4 regions of the Tumebacillus algifaecis genome follow, and region 4 is predicted to be linked to each of the others. Evidence: riboswitches for the same ligand, from Rfam matches in the RefSeq annotation. Region 4 holds a riboswitch; each other region holds the start of a gene.
What was found. A riboswitch is a leader RNA that binds a small molecule or an ion and turns the genes downstream of it on or off. The one in region 4 is predicted to bind cyclic di-AMP.

Region 1: it holds a riboswitch for cyclic di-AMP, as region 4 does, so the genes downstream of both, CIG75_RS03015 (Na-translocating system protein MpsC family protein) here and CIG75_RS07030 (C40 family peptidase) in region 4, are expected to answer to the same signal.
Region 2: it holds a riboswitch for cyclic di-AMP, as region 4 does, so the genes downstream of both, CIG75_RS21550 (LysM peptidoglycan-binding domain-containing protein) here and CIG75_RS07030 (C40 family peptidase) in region 4, are expected to answer to the same signal.
Region 3: it holds a riboswitch for cyclic di-AMP, as region 4 does, so the genes downstream of both, CIG75_RS21195 (C40 family peptidase) here and CIG75_RS07030 (C40 family peptidase) in region 4, are expected to answer to the same signal.

What each region holds. Positions count from the first base shown of each region.
Region 1 covers NZ_CP022657.1:675,491-683,238, reverse strand. The annotation lists gene CIG75_RS03025 (MFS transporter) at 1-617, shown strand, start outside; gene CIG75_RS03020 (APC family permease) at 750-2,567, opposite strand; gene CIG75_RS03015 (Na-translocating system protein MpsC family protein) at 2,691-3,074, opposite strand; cyclic di-AMP (ydaO/yuaA leader) riboswitch at 3,286-3,444, opposite strand; gene CIG75_RS03010 (dTMP kinase) at 3,541-4,185, opposite strand; gene CIG75_RS03005 (class I SAM-dependent methyltransferase) at 4,628-5,239, opposite strand; gene CIG75_RS03000 (ABC transporter ATP-binding protein) at 5,396-6,043, opposite strand; gene CIG75_RS02995 (ABC transporter permease) at 6,040-7,686, opposite strand; gene CIG75_RS02990 (Fe(3+) ABC transporter substrate-binding protein) at 7,686-7,748, opposite strand, start outside.
Region 2 covers NZ_CP022657.1:3,526,559-3,534,306, reverse strand. The annotation lists gene CIG75_RS15435 (MFS transporter) at 1-997, shown strand, start outside; gene CIG75_RS15430 (hypothetical protein) at 1,209-1,637, opposite strand; gene CIG75_RS15425 (hypothetical protein) at 1,706-1,957, opposite strand; gene CIG75_RS15420 (YwhD family protein) at 2,282-2,743, shown strand; gene CIG75_RS15415 (aminotransferase class I/II-fold pyridoxal phosphate-dependent enzyme) at 2,921-4,375, shown strand; cyclic di-AMP (ydaO/yuaA leader) riboswitch at 4,568-4,701, shown strand; gene CIG75_RS21550 (LysM peptidoglycan-binding domain-containing protein) at 4,709-5,593, shown strand; gene CIG75_RS15405 (glycosyltransferase family 4 protein) at 5,702-6,838, shown strand; gene CIG75_RS15400 (hypothetical protein) at 6,835-7,748, shown strand, end outside.
Region 3 covers NZ_CP022657.1:1,805,715-1,813,462, reverse strand. The annotation lists gene CIG75_RS08010 (ABC transporter ATP-binding protein) at 1-180, opposite strand, end outside; gene CIG75_RS08005 (ABC transporter permease) at 182-1,393, opposite strand; gene CIG75_RS08000 (phosphohexomutase domain-containing protein) at 1,639-3,066, opposite strand; gene CIG75_RS20935 (hypothetical protein) at 3,205-3,357, shown strand; cyclic di-AMP (ydaO/yuaA leader) riboswitch at 3,516-3,667, shown strand; gene CIG75_RS21195 (C40 family peptidase) at 3,675-4,535, shown strand; gene CIG75_RS07990 (DNA alkylation repair protein) at 5,268-5,951, opposite strand; gene CIG75_RS07985 (CotS family spore coat protein) at 6,234-7,583, opposite strand; gene CIG75_RS07980 (mannose-1-phosphate guanylyltransferase) at 7,600-7,748, opposite strand, start outside.
Region 4 covers NZ_CP022657.1:1,614,689-1,622,436, reverse strand. The annotation lists gene yhbY (ribosome assembly RNA-binding protein YhbY) at 1-156, opposite strand, end outside; gene aroE (shikimate dehydrogenase) at 213-1,052, opposite strand; gene CIG75_RS07045 (hypothetical protein) at 1,118-1,339, opposite strand; gene yqeH (ribosome biogenesis GTPase YqeH) at 1,430-2,551, opposite strand; gene CIG75_RS07035 (YqeG family HAD IIIA-type phosphatase) at 2,559-3,074, opposite strand; gene CIG75_RS07030 (C40 family peptidase) at 3,331-4,011, opposite strand; cyclic di-AMP (ydaO/yuaA leader) riboswitch at 4,020-4,153, opposite strand; gene CIG75_RS07025 (serine hydrolase) at 4,848-5,663, opposite strand; gene CIG75_RS20635 (hypothetical protein) at 5,796-5,957, shown strand; gene CIG75_RS07020 (threonine synthase) at 6,283-7,503, opposite strand; gene CIG75_RS07015 (hybrid non-ribosomal peptide synthetase/type I polyketide synthase) at 7,585-7,748, opposite strand, start outside.

The sequences.
Region 1 (7,748 bases), 940 kb from region 4:
TCGCGCTTCGCCTGCCCGACGTGACGGCGCAATCCAAGTCGTTCGCGCTTCAAGATCTGCTCCGCTTTTTGCGCAATCGAGAGACGGTGCTCTTTTTCGTACTCATGATGATCACCGCCTTGCCGCACCGCATGAACGACAGTTTCCTCGGCGTCTATCTGCACAGCCTCGGCGCTTCGACCGGGCTGATCGGTCTGGCGTGGTTTGTGGCGGCGATCAGCGAAATCACCTTTTTCGCCTTGAGCGCTCGCCTGCTCGCCAAAGGCAGTGAACGGATGTGGATCGCAGGTGCGGCGCTCTTCTATACGTTGCGCTTCCTGCTCTGCTCGCTCTTTCCGACGCCCTATGCGATCATTATGCTCCAACTCACGCAAGGCGTGACCTTTGTCATCTTCTACACCGCCTCCCTGCAATACCTCAACCGCACCGTCCCGCCAGAATGGCAAGCCACAGGCACCACGCTGTTGGCCATCCTTTTCTTCGGCGTCTCCGGCATGATCGGCTCATGGCTGGGCGGCTGGATCTTCGGCTGGCTGGGCGGCCCTGCACTGTATCTGGTCATGGCCGGGCTGTCCTTGATCGGCTTTCTGTATGCCATCACCTATCGAGCCAAATGAGAAAAGGAGCGCGCAGCCAGTCTGCGGCTCCTTTTTTCGCGCTCCGTGCGCGGGCCAACGTTTTCCGCTTGGTAGAAAAACACCACGAGGAGCCCATTTTTCGCTCCAGTGGTGTTTTTTTCTTCGGCTCTACTACTGATGTAAATGATACGGAACTGTTGTCACTGTCACATCTCGGCGCGCGAACAGATAGGTACGGATCAAAAAGCTGGTTTGATTGTGCAAGATGTTGTGCCACCAACGTTTGGTGATAAACTGCGGGATCAGCACCGTCACATGATCGGTCTCCGCCGCTTTCCAGCCGACCGTGTCGATAAATTTGATTAAAGGTCTGACGATGCTGCGGTAGTGCGAGCGCAGGATGATCAGCCGCACACCGGGATTCCACTCGGCCCACCTGCGCTCCATCGTCGCGATCTCCTCCTCATCGAATCCGACATACACGGCGACCACCTGATCGGTCAGCGAAGTGGCATACGAGATCGAATTGCGGACCACGCGGGTGATACCTGCCACCGGGATGACGATGACGGTGCCTTTTTGGTAGGGCTTGTCGTGCGCGAGATCGATTTGCAATTCACCCGCCATGCTTTGATAGTGGCGTTGGATTTGCAAAAAGACCCAGATAGCGAGCGGCAGGAACAGAAACACCAACCAGACTTGCGAAAATTTGGTGCAGATAAAGATCAGCGTGATCGTGAGCGTTGTGAGCATCCCGATCGTGTTGATCAGAAACGGTAGCAACCAGCCGGACGGTTTGGAACGCAGCCACATCCGCATCATCCCCGTTTGCGACAGGGTGAACGGAATGAACACGCCGATCGCATAGAGCGGAATCAAATTTTCGGTATGGCCGTGGAACAGCACGATCAACAAGGCGGACAGGCAACCCAACATGATGATCCCGTTCGAAAATCCGAGCCGATCGCCTCGGACCGTAAACATATTGGGCAGGTAGCGATCTTTGGCAAGCATAAAGGCCAACACCGGAAACGCGGCAAACGCAGTATTCGCCGCCAAAAACAGAATCAGCGCCGTCACCGACTGCACCGCGTAGTAGACAGTTCCGCGCCCAAAGACGCTCGACGCGAGCTGTGAGACGACCGTCTCTCGGCCATTTGGCACGATGCCAAAACAATAGGCGAGCACACTGATACCGAGAAACATGCTACCGAGGATCAGCCCCATCATCAAAAGCGTCGTGGCGGCGTTTTTTTCTGCCGGACGTTTGAAGCTCGGGATCGCGTTCGATACGGCCTCCACTCCGGTCAGCGCCGAACAGCCGGAACTGAACGCTTTTAAGAGCAAAAATAAGGTCAACCCTGGAACGGACGTCCCATACTCGGGCGTTGTCGCCTGCGCCTGCCCGGTCACGATCTGAAAGAGACCGCAGACGATCAAAAGCCCAATCGCCCCGACAAACAGGTAGACCGGATAGGCGAGGATCGAGGCCGACTCGGTGACCCCGCGCAAGTTTAACAAGGTCAGGGCCCCGATCATCACGACTGCGATCAGCACCCGATCATCGTGCAAAGCGGGAAAGGCGGACGTGATCGCATCCGTTCCGGCCGAGGCGCTGACCGCCACCGTCAGGATGTAATCGACCAAGAGCGACCCGCCAGCCAACAAGCCAAACGGCACGCCCAGATTCTCTTTGGACACCAGATACGCCCCTCCACCCGACGGGTAGCGATAGATGATCTGGCGGTAGGACAAAATCAGGATGGCGAGCAACAGCAAGACGGCAAACGAGATTGGAATCGAATACCACAGCGCAGCCACCCCCACCGCCATCAGCACCATCAAAATCTGCTCGGTGCCATACGCCACCGAGGACAGCGCATCGGAGGAAAGCACGGCCAGCGCTTTTCGTTTCGTCAATTTTTCGGCGGCCAGTTCTGTTGATTTCATCGGACGGCCAATCAGGAATCGTTTGAATTTGACAAGCATGTGAGAACCCTCCCTTTTTCATAAGAAAAGGCCGGGACGCACTTCAACTGTTTGTTGAAGTCGTTCCCGGCCTACCGAACACCCGACCGCCCTTTTCAGGGCTGCCCTGTGATTGATCCTCCGCTAAAGCGTTTCTTTTTCCCGAATCTTCTTTTCCAGATCGCCATCCAAGATAAACATTTCCACAGACTCGCCGATGTTGGTCGAAATATCACAATGGCTGGCGATCACTTTGCATCCTGTGATCTGCGAGATCAGCGCTTCCGTTTCCGCGCTGTGCGATTCCCGAATCGTCAGCCGCATCTCTTTGACCAGCCGCTTGCCTTTTTCGCTTTTGACCAGCGTCTTTTCTTCATGTGTGAGCACGCCTTTCAGCCGGACGATCACCATGTCTTTCATGATGTAGGTCTTCGTCTCTTGCGGGCCTCGGCCTAACACTTCGCGCTGAAATTTGATGTACGCGTCTGAGATGTCAGCTTCCATCTTGGTTTTGATCGGTTGGCTCATCTTCATTCCCCCAATAAAAAAGATGCAACTCGAACCACACTATGCACGCGGTGCATGATTGGAGGTCAGATCTGCATCGGTCACGGTCTGCCCGGCGGCCATGATGGCACCGCCCTGCCGACTATCATCCTAGTCAGAGGTTGAAGACTCGCGAAGAACGGTCTTCCGTGTGTTGGCAACACAAAAAGACCATCAATCATCGAAGGTCTTCTGACCTTCCCTGCATAAGCCGACGAAGTTAGCTGACGGGTAGGATGGCAGAGAAGTCAGTTCCTCATCCCTCTCGCGCCAAAGCGCAAGATTAACCCCAATTGATTGGTTCCTCCGTTCTCGGTCCCGCGCAGGGACCGAGATTAGGCCGTGTGTAAGTTGTTGACATCATCATACTCCCATGACTGGCAGTTTGGCAACAAAAATGCGCACCTACCCATCGTGCATTTTCCGGCAGCGCGTGGTTGCTCACCGCTCATCGCTCACCGAGCAGGCGCTCAACATGCGTCCACATGTCGACGAGCAGTTCCTCCGGCGTTTTCAACCCGTCCAACTTCACAAATCCTTCCGTCACTAGCAGTTCACCGTACAAATCGGTCAAGCGACGATGATACAGGCGAAATGCGTCTTCGTGCGACACATCCGGCCAAATGTCTGTGCCTGCATTGTGATTGTAATATCCTTTGGTGGTCCGATGTCGTTCCAATGCCACCTCGACGGGCACCTCCACATAAAACACCAGATCGGCTGAGCTGGCAAAGGAATAGCACTGCCTGATATACTCACTGGAGATACCGCGAGCGACGTCCCGAGTCAACGGTGTATAGATCCAACGGTCTGCGAGCACCACCTGACCCTGCTCAAGTGCCGGCCGCACGATTTCCTCATGACGGAGCGCAAAATCGGCAAGATGAAGCACCGAGTAGGTCAGCGGATTGAAAGTAAAATGCAACTTTTTATCATCGATCAACTCCTGCGTCCCAGGGTAGGAGTTCCATTCGGTAAAGGCCGTATCCCTTCCTGACTGTTCAAGCTTTTCCCGTAACAGACGAATTAAGCTGCTCTTCCCACTTCTCCCTGCTCCTTCAAATGCGATCAACAATCCCTTTTCTTGCGACATGTCCTTCTCCTCTCTTTGCTACAGATGAAAAAACATCTGAAGCGTTCCATGAGTTATTAAATTATTATCTCACTAATCCGACTAATAAACAAACAACTCTACACTTAACTTATTTCGGGACCCACATTGTTTGGACAAATTGTAACGTCATTGTTTGGACAAGTTGTCACGTCGTTTGCACAAAAAAAGAGCGCAGGGTCGATGATGACCTGCACTCTTCTTGTTCTGTAGTTTCACATGGTTATGCATTTTTACGCTTGTTTTTTCGCTCGGTGCGCACGATGTTCCACAGCACGACCACCAAGACGACGTCAAAATTCATCCCAACGCATGCTGCAAGTTCTCACTGCGCTTATGACCCAAAGCGGTCACAGCGCTTTGTCACACAGGCGATTGGCCGTCAAAAAAGGGCTGTCGAAGCGGAGGTCGCTTCAAACAGCCCTTATTTTTTACAAACTGCGATGCCAAACGGATAGCGAACGCCTTCCCGCTTCGGTTCGAACAGCACACCGTGTTGGTAGTAATACTCGACGGAGTCAAACTGCCGGAACAACTGGCGAAATTCATCTTCCGTATACTGGTGGACATGCCACGGACTCAGACACGGCTTGCCTCGACCCGCACCAAACGGAGAAGAGAGGACCAGCGTGCCCCCTGGTTTGAGCAGATCATAGCAATTTTGCATAAAACGCTCATCGTCCGCAATATGTTCGACCGTCTCAAATGACAAAATCGTGTCAAACGGCCCGATCTGCTGACTCAATTTGGGATCGAGCACATCGTGGACCGCATAGCTGACCAGCGGATGATAGTAGGTCTGCCGCGCATATTCAACCACCGCCGGGTCGATGTCAACGCCGAGCACCGCCTCCGTCCTGCTTTTGCACAGCTTGGCGATCATATGTGCACCATACCCAGCGCCCGTGGCAAAATCGAGCACAGTGCCATTGACATAAGGTGCGGCAAAATAATAGCGAGCCAGATGCTCAAGCAGCATCCCGTTGGTCGGTTTCATCAATTCCGGTATGATGCGTTCCCCGGTATCTTCCAGCAACTTGTCTCACAACCTTTTTAAAGATCATGACCTCATTATAATACAAAAACGAGGCGCTGCCGAATGCACAGCCGCTTTTGTCAGCCAAACTACCAAACGACCGAGCTATCCAGTGGCCGAGCGGTTGCAAAACAGGGCCGAACAACTGCTCCCCGTCTACCGAGCGCCGTTCAACTCGATCGTCCGATCACAGATCGCCTCAACGTCCTGCTGATCATGCGTGACGAACAGGCAGGTCATCTCCGCTTTTTTCAAAATGTCCCGCAGGTCGCGACGGATCGAAGCTTTCAGATCGGCGTCCAAATTGCTGAACGGTTCGTCCATCAGCAGGATGATCGGCTGTGGGGCCAAGGCGCGCGCTAAGGCCACTCGCTGTTGCTGGCCGCCGCTCAGTTCATGCGGATAACGCTGTTCGAATCCGGTCAGTCCGACCAGTTCCAACATCTCTTGCATCCGCTTTTTACGCTCCGCTCTGGCTAGGCGGTGCAATCCGAATTCAATATTTTTGGCTACGGTCAAATGAGGGAACAGCGCATAGTCTTGAAAGACCATGCCGACCCCGCGGCTTTCGGGCTGCACGTACGTGCGCGCGTCCGTCACGATGCGGTCCGATACTGCGATCGACCCGGCGTTTGGCGTCTCCAGTCCGGCGATCAGGCGGAGCAACGTGCTCTTGCCACTGCCGCTGGGACCGGCGATGCCGACGATCTCTCCCTTTTCGATCGCAATCGATACTTGATCGAGGATTGGCGACTGACCTTTCGCATACGAGAAGGTCAGCTGTTGAATCTCAACGATGCTCATCGTTCCACCCGCTTTCCAATTTGATGAAAAACAGCGACTGAGAGCGAGCTTGCCAAAATGATGCAAAGCGCCGGAACTGCCGCTTCCACGATACGTTCATCACTCGCATACTGATAGGTCTTGGTCGCCAGCGTCTCAAAATTAAACGGACGAAGCAGCAAAACCAGAGGCAGTTCCTTGATGATCTCGACAAACGTCAAGATCGCCCCGCTCAACACCGCCCCTTTGATCAGCGGCAAATCCACCTTTAGAAACGTCGAGGTCAACCCATGCCCGAGCATCCGCGACGCTTCGGTGTACTTCGTCCCCGACTTTTCAAATCCACTCTCGACCGCATTGTACCCTGTCGCCATGAAGCGAACGACATAGGCGAACACCAGCATCACCAGCGACAAACTGAGCACCAGCGGTGCCTCCACCATGCCGAATTGTGCATACACAGGTGCCAGCACCCGATCCAGCCAGATGAACAGCGACAGCACCCCGATTGCCAAAATCGCACCCGGAATCGAGTAGCCTGCCGTCACCAGCTTGGATAGCGTAAAGCTAAACCCGTTGCGTTGCATCCGGATCACATTGGCGACGATCACCGCAAACACCATGATCACGGCAGTCGCCATCAGCGCCACCAGCACCGTGTTGGTCGCCAACTGCAAGAACTCAGCGTGCCACACATCCTGAAAACTCCACATCGCCCACTGCACCAACTGCACGACCGGAATCAAGAACGCGATCAAAAACACGCCCGAGCAAAACAGCACCGCCAACACCGAACGCCATCCGCGCAACCGCTTCGGTACGAGCGGATTGAGTTTGCCTGTCGAGGTGCTGTACCGCTGTTGGCGGCGCAGCAGACGCTCGATCAAGAAGAACCCGATCAGCCCCACCATCAGCCAAGCGGCCAAGCGCACAGCCGCGCTCAGATCGTACATCCCAAACCACGTTTGAAAGATCGCCGTTGAAAAAGTATTGATCCCAAAGTAGCTGGTCACACCGTAATCGCTGATCACTTCAAACACGACAAGCGAGACGCCCCCGATGATCGCCGGACGTGAAATCGGTAACACCACGCGGAAAAAGATTGCCAAAGGCTTTCTGCCAAGCAAGCGCGCATTCTCCAGATAGGACCCGCTCTGCCGCTCCAAAAACGATCGGGTGATCAGATAGACGTACGGAAACAGGAACATCGTAAAAATAAAGACTGCGCCCCGCATCGACAGCAGATCGATCAGTCCCGGCGTGACGGTCACGCCCAGATTGCGCAAGGTGGTCTGCACGATCCCCGTATAACTGAGCATCGTGCTATACGTATAGGCGGCAATATAGGGCGGAACTGCTAGCGGCAACACCAGCGCCCAGCGGAAGAACCGTTTGCCTGGAAACTGATACGCCGCGACGAGCCAAGCGAGCCCGACCCCGATCAGCGTCGCAAACAGTCCGGTGAGCGTGACGAGCAGCAGCGTCTGCCCAATCGTATCGGCCAGCAAATACTCCTTAATATGCTGCCAATTTTCACTCGGCGCCGAGAAAACGCTGAACAGAATCGCAAAAACGGGCAACAGTAGAACTGTTGCCCCCACCAGACTGACGATCAGCCAGCCGTTTGTGAGTGAGTTAATGCGCCGACGTATTGTCGATTTCATTATTTCCAACCAACCTTGGTCATCATCAGCAGCGCTTGCTTGTTATAAGTACCAAGCTTCGC
Region 2 (7,748 bases), 1.9 Mb from region 4:
GGGATCGCTCGGCGATCGCAAAGGACGCAAGCTGATGGTGTTGCGCACGACGTTTGCGATCTCGTTTTTTATGGTGCTGATGGGATTGGCGCAGAGCGTGTGGCACCTGCTGATCACACGCACGATCCAAGGGATCTTCAGCGGCTTCACAGCTTCGGCCAACGCGCTGGTGGCGACGGTGATCCCAGAAGAGCGTCTCGGCTATGCGCTCGGTTGGCTGGCCTCGGCAGGTATGTTCGGCACGCTGATCGGGCCGCTTTTGGGCGGGGTGTTGGTCGACTTGGTGCACAGCTACCGGATCGCCTTCTTCCTGACGGGAGGATTTGCGATGTTGGGCTTTCTGGTCACGCTGTTCCTGGTGAAAGAGCGTTTTGAACCGCCGGCGCAGGAAGCGAAAAAGAAAGCTTCGATCCTCGAGCAGTTCCGAGCGGTGAAAGAGATGAAAGGCGTGCGGACGATGTTTGTCGTGCTGTTTCTGGCCCAATTTTCGGTGATGAGCGTCTTGCCGGTGCTACCCGTTTATATGAAGGAGTTGACCGGGCTTGAGTATCTGGGCCTCCTCGCAGGCTTCGCGACGGCGGCGACCGGGCTTGCCGACCTGATCGCCTCGCCATTTCTCGGCAAGAAGAGCGACAAGATCGGCTATCGCAAAGTCCTGACGATCTGCATGACCGGTGCGGCTCTGATGTACCTTCCACAAGCGTTCGCGCCGAACGTGTGGGTGTTTATCGCCGCGCGGTTTGGACTCGGCCTGTTCATCGGCGGGATCATGCCGACCGCAAACGCCCTGGTTGGCCGCCTCGCGCCCAAAGAGCACCGCGGCAAAGTCTATGGGTTCTCCGCCTCTGCGATGCTACTAGGCTCCTTTGCAGGGCCGTTGTTGGGTGGCCTCGGCTCGGCGTATTTTGGAATTCGTGTGATGCTCGGTCTGACCTGTGTACTCTATCTATTGAATATGATCTGGGTGCGGATGAAGGTGGTCGAGCCGGGGGCATAGGGGTTAGCAGAAGGCCTGATTATTTGATCGGGTCTTTTTACATTTTTACTGCGATATGATGAGTTAGGATGATTACCATCTACTGGAATTGCGGAAATTCAGCGCTGCTTAAGTCCGTTTTCTGAAAAGATGGTGCAACTCAAAACGATCGAACGTATGATTCTAAATTGAATTATGAAAGACGACCGCCATCAAGCGGTCGTCTTTTTGGCTATAAAAAGTAATGGAAGGAAGAGAGGCGATATTCTTTGCCTTTGTCGTTGAGGCCAAAGACTCGCACATAGTAGGTCTCGCCGTAGGTGAGCGGCATGTCGATCAGGCCGGTTCCGTTGTCGGTGTAATGCTCGCCAGTCGACGGGTTGGTGACGGTGAAGCTGTAGTTGCCAGCTGTTTCGAGGAACAGTTCTGCATATAAAGAGTTCTGTGCCGTGAAGGCGAATACGTCCACATCCGTATAAGTGCCGATGTAGCCAGACATATCGTTGCCGATGGCGTATGCTTCCGCCGTTGCGTAGGTGTCATTGGCGCCCGAGGCGTTGCTCGCTTCCCCTTCGAAGCTGGCAGCGCTTGCCGTCTGTGCGCCGGTCGCGAGGACCGCTGCTGCTGCGAGAGCAAGCAGTGCTTTGTTGCACAGTTTCATCTGTGTTACCTCCCGTTATTTGATTTACAATACATTTAAATAATAAATGAAATCATTATAGAGGTCAATCACTTTCCTGTCAGGATCTCGCCTGATTTAAAACCGAGGATCATCGTCGTGTCATTGGAGAACGTCACGTACCACCCGATACGTTCTTCGGGAAATTGCGGGAGTTCGAGCGGGGTGACTTTTTCCCGGAAGATGACTTCGGGGAAGCCTTCTTTGAGCAGCACGGAGTCGACAAGCTTCACGTTGCCTGATGACTGTTCGCGGACGAGCCAGACCGCTTTGTCATCTCTGGCGCTGTCCTTGCCTGTCACCAGCAGGTACGCTGGTCCGTAGGGAACGAAGCGGATTGGGACGACTTTTCTGATTGTAACGATGGCGAGCAGCTGGTGCTCTTCGATAAATTACTGGGCTTCGAGGAGATCGAAAAGAGGAGTTGTAATCCAAGATAAAACCTGATGTGGATATGGGCATTGCGTTTAATAGGAAAGCGCAAGGATCTTGCATCTTATTGGCTTTTGATCGAGCGTATTGTGACCAATGAAAGAGTATCGTTTGTAATATAGCCAAGGTGACTTTTAGCTGGAAAGCGGTTACAATGGTGCCAAAGACCAACCGATGGAAGGGATGAGCGTAAAATGGAATTGAACCTGACCGGACGCGATAAACACAGCACGCCAGATGAACTGCAAAACCTCTCTGCCGTGATGATCCACGGCGATGACATTTTTGTCGATCAAGGTGCCATTCACGGAAAAAGCCGCTTGGAGCGCGGGATTGATTTTCGCGCTGCCAAGGGGCCGGAGGATGTGCCGAACGGGGAGAAGATCGCTGTGATCTGGGTGACGCTGAAAACGTACGAAGCCGGGCGCGGCTTCAGCGGCATCGCGTCGGCAGAACTTGTGATCGACTTCCCACACGGCATCGGCTACAAGGCGATGGGTCCGCTGGTCAACCAGATGGATCGCGCTGTGAAAGGCCGTGTTGACGTGTCGAACCTGACTTCCGAACAAAAGGCAAAGCTTGCCGATTTTCTGCAACAACTGCGCGCCGATCTGTGGGCGAACACCCCGGATGAAGTGAAGGCGCAATTGGCCTAAAACACCCTTGGAAAACCCACCTTTTTGGTGGGTTTTTTGCATGCAAAATCGAACAAACTATGCTGGAAAAGCTGACAGTATACTTATCCAAAAAATTTGTTTCTCATACAGGAGAAGCGTGCTATAATTGCATTCGTTATGTTTTCGTTATGCTCTTGATGAAAGGAATTGAACGCGATGCAAAACCAAACTCCTCTGTTCACGAAGCTCGTCGAGCACGCGAGCCGGAACCCGATTCAGTTCCACATTCCTGCACACAAAAAAGGCTTCGGGATGCCGACCGAATTCAGCGAGTTCATCGGCCCGAACGCTTTGTCCATAGATTTGATCAACATCGCACCTTTGGACGATCTGCATTCACCAAAAGGCATCATCAAAGAAGCGCAAGAACTCGCCGCCCAAGCGTTTGGTGCGGATCATACGTTTTTCTCGGTGCAAGGCACTTCCGGTGCGATCATGACGATGATCATGTCGGTCGTCGGCCCCGGCGAGAAGATTCTCGTTCCGCGCAACGCGCACAAATCGATCATGGCGGCGATCATCCTCTCCGGTGCACATCCTGTGTTTATGCACCCGGAAGTGGATGCGGAGATCGGGATCATGCACGGCATCTCGGTAGACACCGTCCGCGTCACGCTGGATGCGCATCCTGATGCAAAAGGCGTTCTGCTGATCAACCCGACCTACTTCGGCGTCTCTTGCGACTTGAAGTCGATTGTCGAGCTCAGCCATGCGCGAGGCATTCCGGTGGTGGTTGACGAAGCGCACGGCGTGCTGTTCAAGTTCCACGAAGACCTGCCGCTCTCGGCGATGGAGGCGGGGGCTGATATGGCGGCAACGTCGGTGCATAAGCTCGGCGGATCGATGACGCAAAGCTCGGTGCTTAACGTTCGAGAAGGGCTGGTCTCTCCGGCGCACGTGCAGGCGGTGCTGTCGATGCTGCACACCACATCGACCTCCTATCTGCTGTTGGCGTCGCTCGATGTGGCGCGCAAGAACATGGCCGTTCACGGGCATAAATTGATCGAAAACGTGCTCCGTCTCTCCCGCGATGCTCGCAAGACGATCAATGAAGAGATCCCCGGAATGTACTGCTTTGGCGAGGAGATCTTGAAATCGTCGGCAACGTTCGCCCACGACCCGCTGAAGCTGAGTATCGCAGTCAAAGAACTAGGACTCACCGGTTGGGAAGTGGAAAAAATTCTCCGCAGCGATTTTAACATCGAAGTGGAGATGTCCGACCTGTACAACATTTTGTGCATCGTCACGTTTGGCGACACCGAAGAGACGCTTGGCGCTTTGTTGCATGCTCTGCGCGAGATCTCCGCACGCTTTGGTGTGCAGGAGAAAAAAGATCTGCCACAAGTGCAAAATCCGTCGATGCCGCTCTTGGCCGTTTCTCCACGCGATGCGTTCTACAATAAACAAACGGAAGTCGTTCCGCTCAAAGAGGCGGCTGGACGCATCATGGCCGAGTCGGTCATGGTCTACCCGCCGGGGATTCCGATCATCATGCCAGGCGAAGTGATCACCCAAGACAACATCGATTACATCGCGGAAAACGTCAAAGCAGGACTGCCGGTGCAAGGTCCGGATGATCCGAACATCGAGTTTATCAAAGTGTTAAAATAAATCACAGCCTGATCATACGCACTGCAAAAAAGTTCTCTTCTGCGGAAGGGAACTTTTTCTTGTTGTCAGAACGAACCTGCCGTGATCGTAGTCTCCGCGCAGGATCGGGAAGCATCGCGGAGATTTTTCCAGTTGATTTCCAGTAATCGTCTAGTGCAACGTCAGCATGATTCGCGTTATTCTAGCACTCGACCACATGACTCGCCTAATCCTCAAATCTGATGAGGAACGGAGGAACCACATCTGGGGTGAACTCGCCAACGTGCGAGCGGGTATCCTTCACCCGAACCCGTCAGCTAACTCCGGCGGCGATTAGAAGGAGAGTGTTACACGATGAAAAAAATCAACTTGAAAAAATGGGCTTGTGCAGCAATCGTTGCAGCAGGCATGCTAACGATTACACATGTACAGGCGGAGGCAGCAGGCCTCGCCGATCCGATCATCGTCAAGCAGGGGCAAACCCTGTCTCATTTGGCCGCTCAATACGGCACTTCTGTTCAGGATTGGAAACAGGTCAACCATCTGAGTTCCGACCTGATCTATGCAGGGCAAAAACTGCACATCGTATTCCCGTACCATGTGAATCAAGGCGACCAACTGGCATACATCGCCAACCGCTATGAAACCACTGTGGCGGAGATTCAAGCGATCAATGGGATGCAGTCCGATCGCCTGATCGCAGGCAGCACGATCATCATCCCGGCTGGTACGAACGGCTACTACAAGGCAGCCACTCCTAGCGTACCTGTTCAGTCTGCGCAGGATGCAATTCCAGCGGAGCAAGTTCAGGAACAGCCACCGATTAAACAGCCGGTCGTTCCGGCCCGCGTCGCTCCGACTCCGGTTGTCCAACCGGTAGCTGCTGTGAAGCCTGCGGTGCCGACCATCGCAGGGAAGGAATACAGCAAAGCGCTAAATATGACCGCGTCCGCTTATGGCCCAGGCAACATCATGTGGCAATGGGGCGGCAAGACGTTCACCGGAACCCAAGTCCGCGAAGGCGTGATCGCAGTCGATCCGAAAGTAATTCCGCTTGGTAGCAAAGTCTATGTGACAGGCTACAAGTCTCCGCTGCTTCCGGCGGGTGGATTTGTTGCGACCGCAGAAGACACAGGCGGAGCGATCAAAGGCAACCGCATCGATATCTACATCGACGGTACCCAATCGCAATTGAAACAGTTTGGTATGCAAGGTGTGAAATTGTACCTCTTGAAATAAACGCTACCCTTGCAAAAGGATCAAAGAACCACTTGCCGATGGCGGCAGGTGGTTTTTTTGTTTTTCAAAATGGACAGCATGGAAAGAGAAGAAAAGAGGTGACCGTGTGTGGATGTGATTCGCGTGTTGCAGGTGGTGCGCCCAATGCAGGGTGGCATGCGCCGGCATGTGTTGGATTTGATCGCAGGACTGCAAAAGGGCGGGCTCGAGGTGACGGTCGCATGTCCGTCCGAACTGCACAGGGAGCGAGAACTCGACGGCATCCCCTGCTTGCCGCTCGAACTGGTCGATGGGGTCCACCTGATGAAAGACATGCGCGCCGTGCGGCAACTGGCCAAACTGCTTCGCGAGCAGTCGTTCGATCTGGTGCATTTGCACGGTGCAAAAGCGGGTCTGGTCGGTCGCATGGCGCGGCGAAGTTTACCTGTCCCGCCGCCTTGCGTGTATACCGTACATAATCAAGTGTTGCCCCGTGGTGGGCTGGTCAAGCGCGTGCTGAACACGCTGGAGCGCCGACTCGCTCCGGAAACAGACCGTGTGATCACCGTTTCGCATCGTCTGGAACAGGATGTGGTCGCCACGCATGGTGTACCGCCGTGGCGGACGGTGACGATCCACAATGGGGTCGAGCAGGCGACATTGCTGCCAAGAGATCATGCTCGTCAGATCTTGGGCTGTGAGGACAGTGATCGACTGGTGATCGGCGCGATTGGCCGGATGGTGGAGGAAAAAGGATTTTCTACGTTGCTCGAAGCGTTCACGATTCTGTTGGCCAGACGGGTGGATGCTGAATTGGTGCTGATCGGAGATGGTCCGCTTTTGTCAGACTATCAGCAGGTGGCCGGAAAGATCGGGCCGGCTCGGGTGCGCTTTTTGGGTGAAGTTCCACAGGCGCGGCGCCTGCTCTCGGGGCTGGACATCGTAGTGCAGCCTTCACACGCTGAAGGGCTCGGACTTGTGCCAATCGAAGCGATGCTTGCGGCGCGTCCCGTGATCGCAAGCGCTGTCGGAGGTCTGCCAGAAGTGGTGATCCACGGCAAGACGGGGTTGCTGGTGCCACCGCAGCAGGCGGTGGCGCTGGCCGATGCGTTGCAGTTGCTGTTGCAAAAAGCGGACTGGCGCATGGGGCTCGGACTTGCCGGGCAGCGCCGGGCCGAAGAGCTTTTCACAAGACAGGCGATGATCGAGGCGACCTTGCGTGAATACCGTGCAGTGGTCGCGAAACGACAAGGGGTCATGTTATGAGACGGAGCCTGATGCTGATCGTGTTTTTGCTGTTCTCGTGGGCACTATCTGGAACTGCCGGGGCCACACCTGATAAAAAAGTGGTCGTGGTCATCATCGACGGGCTCTGGCAAGGCGGCATCACGCCGGAACTGGCGCCTAATCTCACTCGTCTGCAGGCGCTAGGTGCGGTCGGAGTGATGAACCACAACAGCCTCGGCGCAAAGACTGAGGTCAACGCTTACTTGACGATCGGTGCCGGGTCGAAAGCCAGTGCGCCTTTTACCCGCGTGCGCGCCTTCGAAATCGATGAGGCGTTCGGGGAGGACCTGCAGCAGGCGACAGGGCGTGACCTCTATGTCCGTCATTTTGGCGTGGAACCGCAGGGGGCGCTCGTCGTGCCCCAGATGCCGCAGATGAAGCGAGCGGCGGAGCAAGCGAACTATCGTCTCCAGCCGGGACTGCTCGGTGATGCGGTGCATGATCTAGACGGCAGGACGGCGGTGCTCGGCAACAGTGACCAGGGTCGCAACCCGCACCGTCCAGCCGCACTGATCGCCATGGATGGGACAGGGATAGTGGACAGCGGGTCGTTTCGCACCGCACAGGTGCAGGACGAGACGCGCCCTTATGGGGTACGAACCGATATGCAGGCGTTGTATCAGGAATTTTTGAAGGTGCAAAAGCAGGCCGAACTGATTGTACTGGATATTGGCGATACAAGTCGGTTGCACGCTGTGAAAGATGTGATCACCACAGAGCAGATGGAGCGAGCCTACCAAGCGGCTCTGCAAGATGCGGATCGCTTGATCGGTGACCTGTTGCCGCACGTAGGAGCTGATCTGATGCTTGCTGTGATTTCGCCGCTCAAAAATCAACTGCCCGATGCAGCTACACTCTCCCCGGTGCTGATCGCAGGAGGGGACATCGC
Region 3 (7,748 bases), 190 kb from region 4:
CCCTTTTGTCGGAGCGCTCAGCAGTCCGATCATCGACAACAGCGTTGATTTCCCACTGCCCGAAGGTCCCATCACGGCGACAAAGTCGCCATCCGCAACTTCCAGATCCACGCCCCGCAAGGCACGAACAACACCGTGCGGGCTCTTGTAGGTCTTCTTCACGCCAGTCAGTTTCAGCATCCTACTCGCCCTCCCGAATCGCGTCATATGGATTCTGTCGCAAAATCGAGCGAATCGGCACCGCCGCCGCCAGCATTCCAATCATCGCGGTAAGCACAACGACCCCTGTTGCAAGTGCGATAGACGACAAGAAGGTCGGAAACAAGAGTGGCAATTGAAACGTCTTTGCGATCACCGCCTGATTGTCTGCGAGCAACGCCGCGACCAAAAAGACACCCAGCGTTCCACCGACCACACTTGCCAGCAGAGATTCGGTCAGCAACGCGCGATACACCGCCCACTTCGTAGCCCCGAGCGCCCGAAACATGCCGATCTCACGCATTCGCTCATTAACCAGCGCTGAAAAAAGCGTCATCCCTTGCATCGCCGCCATCAACAGCACCACACCGATCATCGAATAGGACAGCAACCGAAGAGGGAGCAACTGGCGCTCGATCGTCTCCCGCAGTTTGCTACCCGTCACCGCCGAAGCTTCCGGAATCGTGCGCTCGACCTGACGCTTAACGAACTCCTCATCGCCTGGGGCGGTTTTCAACAATACCACCGACACGCTGTCCCGAGGAAAATTCAGCCCGTTGCCACCAGCCTCCCGCAGTTTGCCAGCCGCCTCAAGCGTCATATAGATCGTCTTGTCCGCTCCCGTGCCAGTCGGAAACAGCACGCGCGCCAGTTCGAACTCATGCCCGAACAGCTTGAGCCGCTCCTGATAAGCTTTATACTGCAGGTGATAGATCGCGTTCTTCCCGCCAGCCTCACTACCGACGATCACTTTATCTGACGACAGTTCCCTCCCGACACCGCTGAGATATCCCTTCAGCGTAAAATCGGTCTGCGGATCGAATGCTACAACAGGAAACTTACCTTCGACCTGACAACACGCGCCCGAAAAGGTCTCGAGATAAAGCTGTGGCGTCATCGCTTGAATCTCCGGAATCTCCCTCAGCTTTGACAGCACCGAACCGGGCATATAAAACGGGCTCACCACACCTGTGATCATCACCTGCTCTGCTACTTGTCCATAATGCTTCGGCACGACCATCACATCTGCCCCAAAACGCGCCTCACTTGCGGTCAGACTGCGCTCTACCGACATCAGGAAAAAGTAGCTCAGAAACAAGATCGCCGCCGTGATCGCTGTCGAGGTCAGCAAAAGTGTACTGCGCAGAGGTTTGCGCCACAAATTGCGCCACGCCCACCGGATACGCTGCCACATCGCCTACACCTCTTCCGTCTCATCATCAACAGAAGGTCCATCATCAAACGGGTCGCGTTTTCGTAAAATTGAAACCGTAATCATTGTACCAAGCAGCAACAGTGCGAACCATATCAAATTGAAAAAAATCTCTGCCGAACTGAACATGCAGCAGTCCCCCGTTCCCCAAGTCTTTCCTGCTAGTATTGGGTGAGAACGCCAAAAAAATCCAAAGGTGGCACGGTCGCACCACCTTTGGACCTCGTTTAGCGATCTTTGAGGACCGCTTTCCCTTGCTCGATCAATAGCCGAGCGGCCTCGATCAGCTTTTTGACATCGGCCTGATCTTGCGCCTCAGCATAGACGCGAAGCAGCGGTTCTGTGCCACTTGGCCGAAACAAGATCCATCCGCCACCGCTCAAGCGATACTTGATGCCATCAAGGGTCTGCACCTCTTTTACCGCGAAGCCTGCAAACGTGCGCGGCTTCGTCCGCAGCGATTTGAGCAGTTGCTCCTTTTTCTTCGCGGCCACTGGAAGATCGACCCGCTCGTAGGCATGAGGACCGATCAGAACCATCAGGCTCTCCACCGCTTCGCTCAACTTTTGATCGGACGTGAGCAGATGTTCGAGCAGAAGCATTCCCGAGAAGATGCCGTCCCGCTCAGGCATGTGGCGCACAATCCCGATTCCACCGCTCTCCTCGCCGCCAAGCAGCACATCCTCCGTCTGCATCAGATCGCAGATATACTTAAAGCCGATCGGCACTTCGCGCAGTGCGACACCATGCAGTCGAGCCACCTTGTCGATCATCTGGGTGGTAGAAAACGTTCGCACCACCGCCCCTGACCATTGGCGTTCACGCAACAGATGCAAGGTGAGCAAGGTGAACAATATCTGCGGTGACACAAACGTCCCGCGGGCATCGACCGCCCCTAGTCGATCTCCGTCACCATCTGTGGCCAGACCGAGATCGGCGTGGACTTCCAGAACTTTCTCCTTCAGCAAAACGAGGTTCTGTTTGATCGGTTCCGGGTTGACACCGCCAAACGTCGGATCAGGTTTGGTGCGCAAAGGCGTGACCTGACAGCCCAGTTCCTCGAGTGCTCTGGCAAAATAGTTTCCCGCCGCACCATGCATCGCATCGACGACGACGTGAATTTTGCGCTTTTTGCTATTGAACGGGGCCAAGAAGCGAAACAATTGAGAAAAATAGGGCTCATCCAGATTGGTCAAGCGGATCAACCTGGCACGTCTAGCCGAGTCAAAAGACATGCTTTGCACCGCTGACTTTCCGACCCGCGCCGCCATCTGAACGATGTCGCTCTCCTTGACAGGTCCGGCGTGTGGACCCTTCCATTTCAGCCCGTTCCACTCGGCCGGATTGTGGCTCGCCGTGACCATCAGCCCGCCTGCTGCGCCGAGGTAGCGCACAGCGAAGGAAAGCAGTGGTGTCGGTGTGACCGTATCGAGCAAATAGACAGCAATGCCGTTGGCGGCGAGCACTTGCGCACATTCCCGCGCAAATTTATCAGAGAGAAACCTCGTGTCATAACCGATGACCATCCCCAGTTCGGCAGTTTGCCTGGCGTGCAGTTCGTCAGCGATGGCCTGACAAACCAATCGAGCATTGCTGATTGTAAAAGTGTCGGCGATCTGACCGCGCCAACCTTCCGTTCCAAAACGGATTTCCATAATGACCGTCCCTCCTGCCAGCTTTACATGTCTTGTAGACTATGCAGGGCCTTGGGCTTTTGTCACGAACTGCGCACGAATGGCAGGCGGAAGCACATACACTGTCAAGGAAAGGATTTGGAAACGGAGGTTTGTCAGATGTTCTACTACCTGCTGCGCACCGTCAAGTTCCTGCTAGGTGGTGCCATCGCGCTCGTCTTCCTCCGAGCACTTTTTTTCCCAAATGTGCTCGATGTCTTTTTACTCTTGCTGCTGTTCTTGATCATGGTCGCGATGTTTATTGGGACGTAAGGAACAACGCCACCCTTGCTGCTGAGGGTGGCGTTCTGTTGCTCATGCAGGGTCAAGCGATCGTGTCACCAGCCTGCACCCGCATTGCTGCGCAGGGGTCTCCGCATCATTACCAGTGATTCCCGCCTTGTTCCTCGCAAAGTCGCATGATAGCATGAATGCATACTATGCCGAATCTTGTCGATATAACTGATGCGATGAGTACGGGGGACGCATTACTTTGGGGTGAATGTTCTACCGATTTTTAGAGCAAGGGAAATCCTCTTCCCGAACCCGTCAACTAACCTCGGAGGCGCAGGAGGAGGGTATTTGCAACGATGAAATCGTGGCGTGCGAAGCTGGCCATCAGTGTTTTTGCTTTTGTTGGAATATTGTGTCAAGTTAATGGTGAAGCGGAGGCTTCCAGTGCTCCCAATTACAACGTGCAGCTCAATGACAAGTTGGTCACCTTTCCAGATGTAAAACCGTATCTGGATGGAGCAGATCGGGTGCAAGTACCGATTCGCTTTTTGACCGAATCGATGGGCTATCAGGTTGATTGGAAGTCAGATGGACAACAGGTGACAGTGACGATGACCAATGGTGCTACGACTGTCAAATTGAAGACGGGAGACCGCCATATCGTCATCAACGGGAAAACAGAACTGATGGATACAGTTCCGGTCCTGAAGCAAGAGCGGACATTTGTGCCGATCCGCTTCGCCACCGAAGCGCTGAACGCGAAAGTGACTTGGCATCAACCGACACTGTCGGCGATCGTCGCAACCGATGGAAGAACTCATCAGGCGCTGGCTCCGGTCTATGTGCCGATGAGCGAAAAGATCATCAAAACGGCTAAATCCTATATGGGCACCCCCTATGTTTGGGGTGGGATGACACCAAAAGGGTTTGACTGCTCGGGGTTGACGCAGTATGTGTTCGCCAAGAACGGCATGTCTTTGCCGCGTGTTTCGGGTGAACAGTACAACACCGGACAACCGATCGCCAAGAGCAGTTTGAAACCGGGTGATCTCGTCTTCTTCTCGCTGAATAAAAAAGGCGTTGTCGGACATGTTGGGATCTACACCGGGAACGGAGAGTTCATTTCTGCTACTTCGTCCAAAGGTGTAAGCATCGCCAAAGTTAACGACCCGTCCTATTGGGGCGCCAAGTACATTGGTGCGAAGCGAGTGATCTAAGTCAAGTACCCTGTTTGTAAAAAACATGACTGGGCTGTAGTCAAAGCTCCGTCGAACTGTCAACAAAATGGAGCCGAATGATGCAAAGAGCGCTTCCCGTATCGTAATCGGGAAGCGCTCTTTGCGTGATCTATGGAGACTAATACTCTTCATCAGGTGTGCTTTGTGGCGTTTTCCTTCACGGCCTCCTGCCTTGCCTTGTAAGAAAAAGAAACGCCCTTTCTACATAAGGCATGAGGATGTGAATGGCTTATGGTTTCTTCAGACATCATAAGTCAGCATATCCAGCCACCACGCCTCAAGTCCATCATTCATTTTGATGTACTTTTACTAAAATCTGATCTGCGAAACGTGCAATATGCGGAACGGTGGTCAGTGGGTGTGTTTTTGACTCGTTCGTTTTACATAGTTCATATGACCTATTTCCCGGGAAATGAGTAGCAAATCACCGTTACTTTGGTCACTGTGCGCATTCACCTTCCACCATTTCGTAACACGTCGTCACCACAGGACATCGCACCTGCTACACGTTGCTTGCTCGATCCAACTCTGCATACTGTACCCGATCCCAGGCGTTGCGATGCTAAGAAGAACGCCAAAAAAGCCGTACGCACAGCCATCCTCTGTTCGATCGATCCTGCAAGTACAGATCGGGTGATACATCCACGACCTCGTCCCGCTGAGCCATCATGACTTGAACGAGCAGCAAAGGTGGCGGGACATAGACTCAGTTTAAGCCTTGGCCTTCTTGCGTTCTCTCATTTTCTTGATGTACTCGATCGCATCTGGTGTTTTGCAAGCTGTATCACCGTGGTCGATCTCTACGATGCCTATTCTTTGCGCGATCGGAATGGCCCGTGCTTCTAAAGCTTCATTTCGACCGCCAATGGCGATCAGGGTCCCGTTCATCGCTTCCTTTATCCGGTTTTTGCTCTGATGAATACGCTCCTCGATGATCGTCAAATAGGGTTGGAACAGCTCATCGGGCACCTCTTTTTTACCTGTCGCAAGCAAGCTTAGCATCTGCCAGCCCGCACGACCAACAGGCTCTGCATCCTCTTCCCCGATCCACATTTCCATCAACTGCTGTGCGAACTGAGTCTTGCTGGCAAGGTTGGTCGTCAGCAAATCGCTCAGCGCATAGGTCTTCAAACTCCACGCCCACGAATTCAGCGTCTCGATGCTGATCTTTTTCGGGTCGGCAATCAAAGTCGCCATGCTGCAAGCTTCATAATTCCCAGTCTCCCACAGTTGCTCTGCTAGGTCTTGATTCTTCTTGATCTCCTTGGCCAGCACCTTCATGTTGGCAAATGAAACTCCGAAGGCATTCTCGCCAACCCCATGCCGCAAGTACGTTTTGCGGGCCTGCTCGGTTCCCATCGCTTCCAGTCTTGCCATCACCGTTTGTAAATCCATCGAATGATCCGCCCCTTTCACTACATTACCCTCCAGTATAAACGAAAGCCGCTGACCTTAATAGATCAACAGCTTTATTTCCCCGCTTTACTAGTGGTACAACACGCGAAAGCTGAGGAACGCTTTGATCGCTGGAACAGGTCTATGCTGGTGGCAAATCATCTATGAGCTTGTCCTCGATCCCCTCACAAATCCTAGACAGATCATCCCTCCTGCAAGCGGATCATTCAAGATCGAGGCAGAAGATTGCCGCCGATCCTCGAATCGACGGCAACTGTAACATTAACGATTCGGACGCCAAGGCCCTGGCTTTTGCGGTTTGCGTTGCTTGACGCGCGGCACCGTGTAGCGCAACTTCGTCCCACTGCTGCTTTCCTCTTCATTCGCATGATCATCATATTCATCCTCATGGCTGACCAGCGAGACTTCTGGCGCCTCTTCCTCCACTTCCACCGAGACCTGTTCCGATTTTTCCACTACATGTTGCGCTTCCCAACCGTCTTCGCGAGTTTCCACCGACGACGACTCCATTCCATCCAACTCATCGTACGATTCTAAGCCTTCCAAATGCGGGGCAAACGAAGGCGCCGACAGATTCAGTCCATAGCGGGCGATCAAATCCTGCACGAACATCTCCCGCCCTTCATCTAGCGCCAACTGCTTGCGGAAACGGTTCGCAAAACGTCCGCCATCCCAATCGCGCGTGCGTTCAAAATAGGCCTCGACCACTTCCAACGTGCGCTGTGGGAAGGAAAGGTATGCCGCCAGCACCGTCATCTCCTCCGCGCTGACCTCTCGCACCCCGCGGTAAACATCGAGGATCGAAAAGCCGATCGTTGTATCCCACTGGTATCGTGGCATATAACGGGTCAACAGCGCGCCCAGATCATGCACCGGATGTCCATAGTGACAATGATCAAAATCAATCACCGTCATGCGCTCCTTCTCGACGATCAGATTCTGTCGCGAAAATGATCCATGACAGAGCGTCTTGTGCTCCCGCGCCCACTCCAAGATCTGCGGATAGGGCGTGTTGGCGAGCTGCTCGGTCGCATGTTCGATCATCTGGGTCAGTTCAAGTCGGTGGGAGCGATAGGACTCATCCATCGCCGTCTGTTCGCGACGCTCCTCCAAGCTCGCATCATAGCTCGAAAGCTTTGCCAAATACGTCCCCCAACTCGCCGAAAAATCCTCACGGGTCTCCTGCCCGAACCGACCGCCTGCAAAGCCTGCCCCTGCATTGTGCAGTTTGGCGAGCGTCTCAGCGGCGAGGAACACGTTTTTCGCCTTTTTCAAATCGGCTTCCTTCCCCGGCACCCAATCGGTCAAATAATAGATCCCACTCGGGTGCACCACATACGGGTCGCCATACTTGGTGCGGATAAAGCGCGGCACGTTTGGAAAACCTCTGCCTGCCAAATGGTCGATCGCCTCCTGTACGAAGCGCACACGCGCTTCTGACAGGTTCACTTTCTTCAGCGCTCTGTAGCCGGCTTGCGTTTTCAGGCGCAGCACGCCGCGCACCTGCTTGATCTTCTCCACCGCCAGATCCCACTCGCGCAACACTTCCGGATCGGCACCAAATGCATCAAACAGCTCCTGTAGCTCTTTTTCCTCTTTTTTCTTCCCCATCTCACTTGCCTCCCCCTTACAGAAACTCGTTCAAGTTTCGTTTTTCAATCCGTCTGACCAGCTCTTTGATCTCCTGATCGCGCTCCTTGTCGGCAACCAAGATCGCTCGGTCTGCCTGCACGATCAACAGGTCGCGCACCCCGATCGTCGCGATCAGCAACTCTT
Region 4 (7,748 bases):
TTGCAGAATCGAGATCTTGATCAGTTCTTTGGTTTCCAGCGCCATGTTGATCTGTACAATCATGTTGTCAGAAACGCCGCCTTTGCCCACTTGTGTCACCGGAGTTACGTGGTGAGCCAGCGAGCGCAGGTGCCGCTTTTGTTTTCCAGTCAGCATATTGTTTCATACTCCTTTGTACTGTCGCATTGTGTCAAAGATTGAGTATAGCACGTCTAGAGGCAGGATTCCACCGTTTGCCGCATCACATCGATCGGTGCCGCGACGCCTGTCCACAATCGAAAAGCGTGTGCGCCTTGGTGCACGAACATCCCAAGCCCACCGGATACCACACAGCCGCGCGCTTCAGCCTCGTGCAAAAAGCGGGTCTTTCGCGGGTTGTAGATCAGATCGCTCACCAACTGCCCCGCCCGCAGTCCGTCCGTTCCGATCGGCACCGCGTCCTCCGCAGGGTGCATGCCGACCGGAGTCGTGTTGACGATGACATCGTAAGCATCGAGCTGTACGGCGGCCGCCTCCAGCGAAAGACCATCTGCCGTCGCATGCACGCGCAGGCGCGCAGCTAACGATTCGGCTCGTTCCTGCGCTCGGGCTGCGATCGCGATGTGCTCTGCTCCGTGCAGGGCCATCTGTGCTGCGACTGCGCGACATGCGCCGCCTGCACCGAGCAGCAACACCCTTTTCCCGGAGATGTCGATGCCCGTCTCCTCTTCCAGTGCAGAAAGGTAACCGATCCCGTCTGTGTTGTATCCGATCAATTTTCCATCCTCATTGACGATCGTGTTGACAGCGCCGATCAGTTCCGCCTCTTTACTGATCTCATCGAGCAGCGGCAACACGGCCACTTTATGAGGGATCGTCACGTTGACACCGCGCAGGTGCAGCGCGCGAATCGCTTCGACGGCCGCCGACAATCGCGGTGGTTCTACAGCAAACGCCAGATAGGCGTAGTCGAGTTTCAGTTCAGCAAATGCCGCATTGTGCATCTGCGGGGACTTGGAATGTGCGACCGGATGGCCGAACAATCCGACCAATCGCGTTGAACTGGTAAGCATGTCCATCCCCCCTTTTCTCCCAGTGTAAAGCAAAGAAAAAAGACCCGCAACCGCGGGTCTTTGGATTAGCGTCGAAATTCCATCTGCACCATCATACCGTTCTCATGAAAGGAAAAGGTCAGATCGTACAGTTGATAGTCGCATAGTTCCGGTTGCTCTTCACGCACCGCCTGCACCTGTTGGCGCAGGTTGTTCATCAATTGCTCAAGTCGCAATTCTGCACGACCAGACTCATGTACGACAAAGCGTTTAATCAATCGACGGCGCTCCTGTGTCATCGTTTCCAAATAGATCCCCTCCACCCTTAAATGGTGTGTATCTAAGGTGTATGGGGACTTATGTTGAAATATGACTCTAGAACATCGTCTGGCAGTCGATTAGATCAAAGCGCGTCGGGTGTGGACCTCGACACCTTTTGGCGCATGGACGACCACATCGGTGTAATGCATCCCACGCACCGTGATCCAGCCGAGGCCGGAGATCACGATGTCTTGCGGGTGACCCGACTTCAGCTTGATTCTGTGCGGCACGAGGCTGCGCAAAACATCCGGGCAGTGCTCGCAGGGCGGCGTCAACAGGGTACCGAGATGGTTGGCATACAGCTCATCCGCCCGCTCCAGCTTAGTGCGATGGACGTTAAGCTGATTAGCCGCGTAGATCGTAAAGCCCTGTTTCGGCCCCTCCACATAATCAAAGCGCGCCAAGCCGCCGAGGAACAGCGTCTGCTGATCATTGAGCTGGTACGTCTTTGGATCGATGTACCCATCTGGCGTGATGTCGCGCAGCGATTTGGAGCAGACAAGGTCGGTCAGACGGTGTGTCGTCATGATCCCCGGCGTGTCGATCAGATCCCCGCTGTGAATCGGCAAATCAAGGCGGATCGTCGAAAGCGTCGTGCCCGGATAGCGGGACGTCGTGATCTCTGCACCTTCCTCTTGCCCGTACAGTTTGAGCAGGCCGTTGATCAACGTCGATTTGCCAACGTTGGCCGTGCCGACGACATAGACGTCCTTATTGCCGACGCGCTGGTCGATCGCTTCTTTGACAAATTCGATGTTGATGCGCTTTTTCGCCGAGATCAAGATGATATCTGCAACTTTGACACCCTGTTTCTCGACCTCTTTTTTCAGCCAGAACTCCACGCGTTCAAAATTGGTCACTTTCGGAAGCAAGTCTGCTTTGTTGGCGACGAGAATGATCGGGTTTTTCCCGACGTATTTGTTGATCTCTTTCACCCAGGAACCGGCGAAATCGAACAGATCGACCACCTTGACGACGAGCGCCGGACGCTTGCCAATGTCGCGGAGAATCTTTTGAAACCCTTCATTGTCGAGGGTGACAGGTGCTACATCGCTATAGTGCTTGATACGATAACAGCGCTGACAGACCGGATATTCACGTTCGATCACCGAGTTGAGCGGTGCATAGCCCGGCTTGTCTTTTTCCTCTGTTTGAATGCTGATGCCGCAACCGGTACAAATCAGATCAAATTCTGACATTTCTTTTTCACTCCCAAGGAATCATTCCGCGGCGGCGCAAAATCGAAAGCGCCACGCGTTCCATCATGCGCAGCACTTTGGTGCCGACCCATTCTTTTTCTGCAACCGGCACGACGAGAATCGTGTACATGTTCATCCGATTGCCTCCGAGCACGTCGGTAAATAATTGATCCCCGATGACGACCGTCTCTTCACGCTTTGTGTTCAGCACGTCAAGCGCGCGCAGAAAAGGAGCCCGCTTGGGCTTTCGAGCTCGTCCGATAAAGGGGATGTTCAGCGGTTTGGAGAACTGCTCGACGCGATGGTTCTTGTTGTTCGACACCACGCAGACTTTGATGCCGTACGTGTCGCGAACATGGTCCAACCACTCGATCAACTTGGGCGTGGCGTCTGGCTGATCCCAGCCCACCAGCGTGTTGTCAAGATCGGTGATGATGCCTTTCACGCCGCGCGCTGCCAGCTCGTCAAGATCAATGTGAAAAACCGACTCTACATAGAGATCGGGAATCAGTTGTTTTAACATTCTTGTTTTCACCTCAAAAGGGAATCCCGTTGTAGTAGCATTCCATCCACCTGTAGAGAATATCACAGAAGAGAAGATTCTGCCAATAAACCGAGATTTCGATGAAAAAACCTCTGCTCCCGGCTCGAGGGAAGGACAGAGGTTTTTTCGTATGTTTCTATACTGTTGTACTCATTGTATTAGACAAAAGAACAACAAATCCTTTTTCAACATCTTTGGTAAATCTTGCTTAATGATCACCTACAACAATGATCTGTTACTTGAGATAGGAACGCGCTCCGATATAGCGATCGCCCCAGTAACCGCCGTGCAGCGAATCTACTTTGACCCCATGCGAAGAAGTGGCAGAGATGAACTGGCCGTTGCCGAGATAGATGCCAACGTGTGTGGCACCTGGCCCATAGGTGGAGAAGAAGACCAGATCGCCAGACTGTGGCGTTGCGCTCGGCGTGCCGCCCGCATACATGTCGGCCGCAATGCGCGGCAAGTGCAAACCGGACTGCCCCATCACATAGGAGACAAATCCGGAGCAGTCAAAACCGCTCGGGGTGTTGCCCGCCCAAAGATAAGGAACGCCCACATATTTCATCGCGGTGTCCACCGCTTTTGGAGTGGCCGGACGCAGTTTTAACGCTTGGGCTTCGATCAACGGGCCTGTCGTCGCGCCAACTTTTCCGTTTTGCTCCAATTCGTTTGCAGCTTGAAACTTTTTGACCGCCGTTGCTGTGACCTCACCGTAGTAGCCTGTGTTTTCCGGATAGTTGAAAAACCCGAGCAAGCGCAGATCTTGCTGGAGCTTGGTCACCTCCGCACCGTTCGAACCGACCTGCAACATCGAATTTCCATACGGTGCCTGCGCTGCGAATGCATCTGTGACCGCAAGTGGTGATACAGTGACGAGTGCTGCCAAAAGCAGAGTATGTACAAAACGCTTCATAAGAATATGTAACCTCCCGTAGGGCCTCCGAGGTTAGTTGACGGGTTCGGGTCGAGAGCAACCCTCCGCCCTAAGGCGGTTCACCCCAAAAAGCAAAAATCTCCCCCGTACTGAAACATATCAGATTCGGCCAATTCTCAACAAAGAAAGTCTAGCATACAAATTGTCAGATTTCAATCAAATCACTAGACTTAAATAACTTCACAAGCAACATTGAATCGTACAAAGTTTCATGTCTGGACGTTTAATTGAGTAACCGCCGGGATGGTCTGAGTCCCAAAGCGCACATGCAATCATTAATCATAAGGAAGCACCCATCCTGCAAAGCGAGAATGAACTGGCTCCGAAAATTGGGTGGAGCGTCGCGATCACTCCGGCACGGTCACTCTCTTGACGGACTGTCAAGACTGTCAAGACTGTCAAGACTGTCAAGACTGTCAAGACTGTCAAGACTGTCAAGACTGTCAAGACTGTCAAGACTGTCAAGACTGTCAAGACTGTCAAGCGAAGAAAGCGAAATGAAATGCAGTCAGAGTCTCGCCCACCAATTCCTGTACAGGAGCGAACTTGATGCACTCCGCGATGACAAGCACTGCCGACGTCTCGCTTTCTGTAAACACCTCAAAATGAAAAGAGCGCCTGACCGCTTGTCGGTCCATGACGCTCTCGTTTGCATTTGTTGAAGGAATCGGTCGATCCCGCTTCGAAATCTGCTGTTCCTATAATCAGAACTTGCTAGTCGTGCTCCTGACGAATGGTCTTACACGACTTACACGCCGACCCATGACGCTGAGGACGAGCTATCGCAATTTGCGGCTCCTCGGAAAGTATAGCGATCAAGCCTGGCTCAGTGCGCTCCGCTCGTAAAGAAGCTGGCCGATCTGTCCCATCAAGCTGTGTGCGTCTTTGCGGTCGGTGATGTTTTTGCCAAACACGGAGACGGCGAACGTATTGCGCGGGAAATAAAGCAGCCCCATGTCGTGATCGGTGCCATTGATCCATCCGGTCTTGTGGGCACATTCCCACAATGGCAAAACACCTACCGGGCCATCCTGTTTCGGGAGCAGACTGGGCAGCCCTTCGTTGTATTTTTGCTGTTTCATGATCTGAACCATCTCGGCGCAGGCGCGCCAGGACACCACTTTGCCGTCTGCGATTTGTTTTAACAGGTGTGTCATGTCGCGCGGTGTGATTTGGTTGAAGTTCTCGATCTTCGCTGGGATCACCGATATTTTGTTATAAAAACCGCTGCCCTCAAGACCCCATTCCTGCATCGCTGCTTGGATGGCCTGCGTTCCGATGCGGTCGATCAGAATGTTGGTCGCCGTATTGTCGCTGTCGATAATCATCAGCACGGTGTAGTCGTAGATCGACAACTCCAAACCGGGGCTGAGATTTTGTAAAAGTCCCGATCCGGTCACCTTATCTTCTGCACGCAAAGTGATTTTTTCTGAAAAACTCAAATTGCCTTTGCTCGCTTGATCGAACACAGCTGCCATGATCGGCACCTTGATGATGCTCGCCGCGTAAAACGATTCGTCCTGCTGATAGGAAAATTCGCTTTGCGATTCGAGATGATAGATCGACACGCCATACGTGCCGCGCCCCGCTTCGATCAGGCGTTGCAAGTCCGGTGCAAGTGCTGTCAGCATGTAAGTCACTCCTCTCGTTCTGCCCTTCTTACTTCTTTTGTTCTGCGCTCGTCCAACTACTTCCTGCCTAGCAAAGTCTGCTAGAGCGTAGAGATAGAATGGGGTATACTGGAAGTGATGGAGGTGTTTGCAATGGAAGTTTCCAGCGTGGCACAGGCGGTCAACCTGTGGGCTTTGAAGCAAGCGATGTCGATGGGTCTGTCGCAAGCGGGCGCCCCAGCGCAGTTGCAGATCGTCAATCAATTGGCTTCACTCGACCCGACCCGCGGGCAAATGATCGACATTCGAATCTAGCAAGAGATAAAAAGCCTGCCGCTGATGATAGCGGCAGGCTTTTTATCTCTTGCTAGTCATGCTTGCTAGTCATGCTTGCTAGTCATGCTTGCTAGTCATGCTTGCTAGTCATGCTTGCTAGTCATGCTTGCTAGTCATGCTTGCTAGTCATGCTTGCTAGTCATGCTTGCTAGTCATGCTTGCTAGTCATGCTTGCTAGTTGTGCTTGCTAGTTGTGCTTGCTAGTTGTGCTTGCTAGTTGTGCTTGCTAGTTGTGCTTGCTAGTTGTGCTTGCCAGTTGTGCTTGCTAGTTGTGCTTGCTAGTTGTGCTTGCTAGTCATGCTTGCTAGTTGTGCGGCAACTCATCGCCCGGTTGAAGCAGCGGCGGGTTGACCTGCACGGTGTTGGGATATTTGAGCCCCGCTCCGGTGTTGAGCAGGAGCACTTTTTCTTCCCCGCTCAGCCAGCCTTGCGCTTTCAACTGTTCGACCGCCGCATAGAGCGCAGCGCCTTCAGGACAGATGAACGCGCCGTCCAGCTCAGCTAAGATCTGCTGTGCGCGCAACGTGTCAGCATCGTCGATCGCGATCGCACAGCCGTCCGTGTTGTAAACCGCTTCGAGGACGAGGAAGTCACCGAGCGCTTTGGGCACATTGACGCCAAAAGCGACAGTCGCTGAGTCTTTCCAGAATTCCGATTCCTGCTTGCCCTCTTGCCACGCTTTGACGATCGGTGCGCAACCGCTGGCTTGTACAGAGACGAGACGCGGCATCTTCTCGCCAATCCAGCCCATCGCTTGCAATTCTTTTAGCGCTTTGTAAATGGCGATCAGGCCGACGCCACCGCCAGTCGGGTATAAAATCACGTCTGGGACTTCCCAGTCGAACTGCTCAGCGATCTCATAGCCCATCGTCTTTTTACCTTCGATGCGGTACGGCTCCTTGAGTGTCGAAGCGTCAAACCAACCGCGCTCGGGGACCGCTTTGCCGACAATTTTTCCAGCGTCAGAAATGACGCCATTGACGAGATAGAGGTGCGCCCCGGAGATCGCCGTTTCGTTGCGGGTGATCGTCGGTGCGTCTTGGGGCATCACGATGTATGCTTCGATGCCCGCGCGGGCCGAATACAGAGCCCAAGCACCGCCAGCGTTGCCGTTGGTCGGCATCGCGAGCGCCTGCACGCCGAGCTCTTTGGCTTTGGAAACGCCAACCGCCGCACCGCGCGCTTTGAACGTGCCGGTCGGCAGAATGCCCTCGTCTTTGATATACAAATGCGGCACGCCCGCTTTCTCACCTGCGCGCGGCGCCGTGAAGATCGGTGTCATGCCTTCACCAAACGAAACGATGTTCTGCTCATCGCGCACCGGGAGCAGCTCTTTGTAGCGCCAGAGGTTGGCCGGGCGGCGTAGCAAGTCTTCTTTTTTCAAGTTGGATGCTGCCGCTTGCAGATCATAGCGGACCAGCAGCGGAGCTGCACATTCTTTGCATAGTTGCTGCAGGTGATCCGCATCGTGGATGACGCCGCATTTTGAGCATTCTAGATGAGTCATAAAACTGTTGGTTGTCATTGCGGTTCCCCCTTTCGATAGCTCTATTTTAGAACAAGAAAACCCAGTAGGATATACTGGGTTTTCTAATTTGTCGCAAATTTATTTCTTTTTCGGAGTGGAGACCCGTTCACGGCGTTTGATCACCGTTTCTTCGACCTCGATCTTGTCTGCTGTATCGACCAGAAGCGCAAGTTCTGCGATCGTCGTTTTGTCAAACAGGTCGCGCAGGTTCAGATTGACAAGCAACTGACTTTGCAACGCAG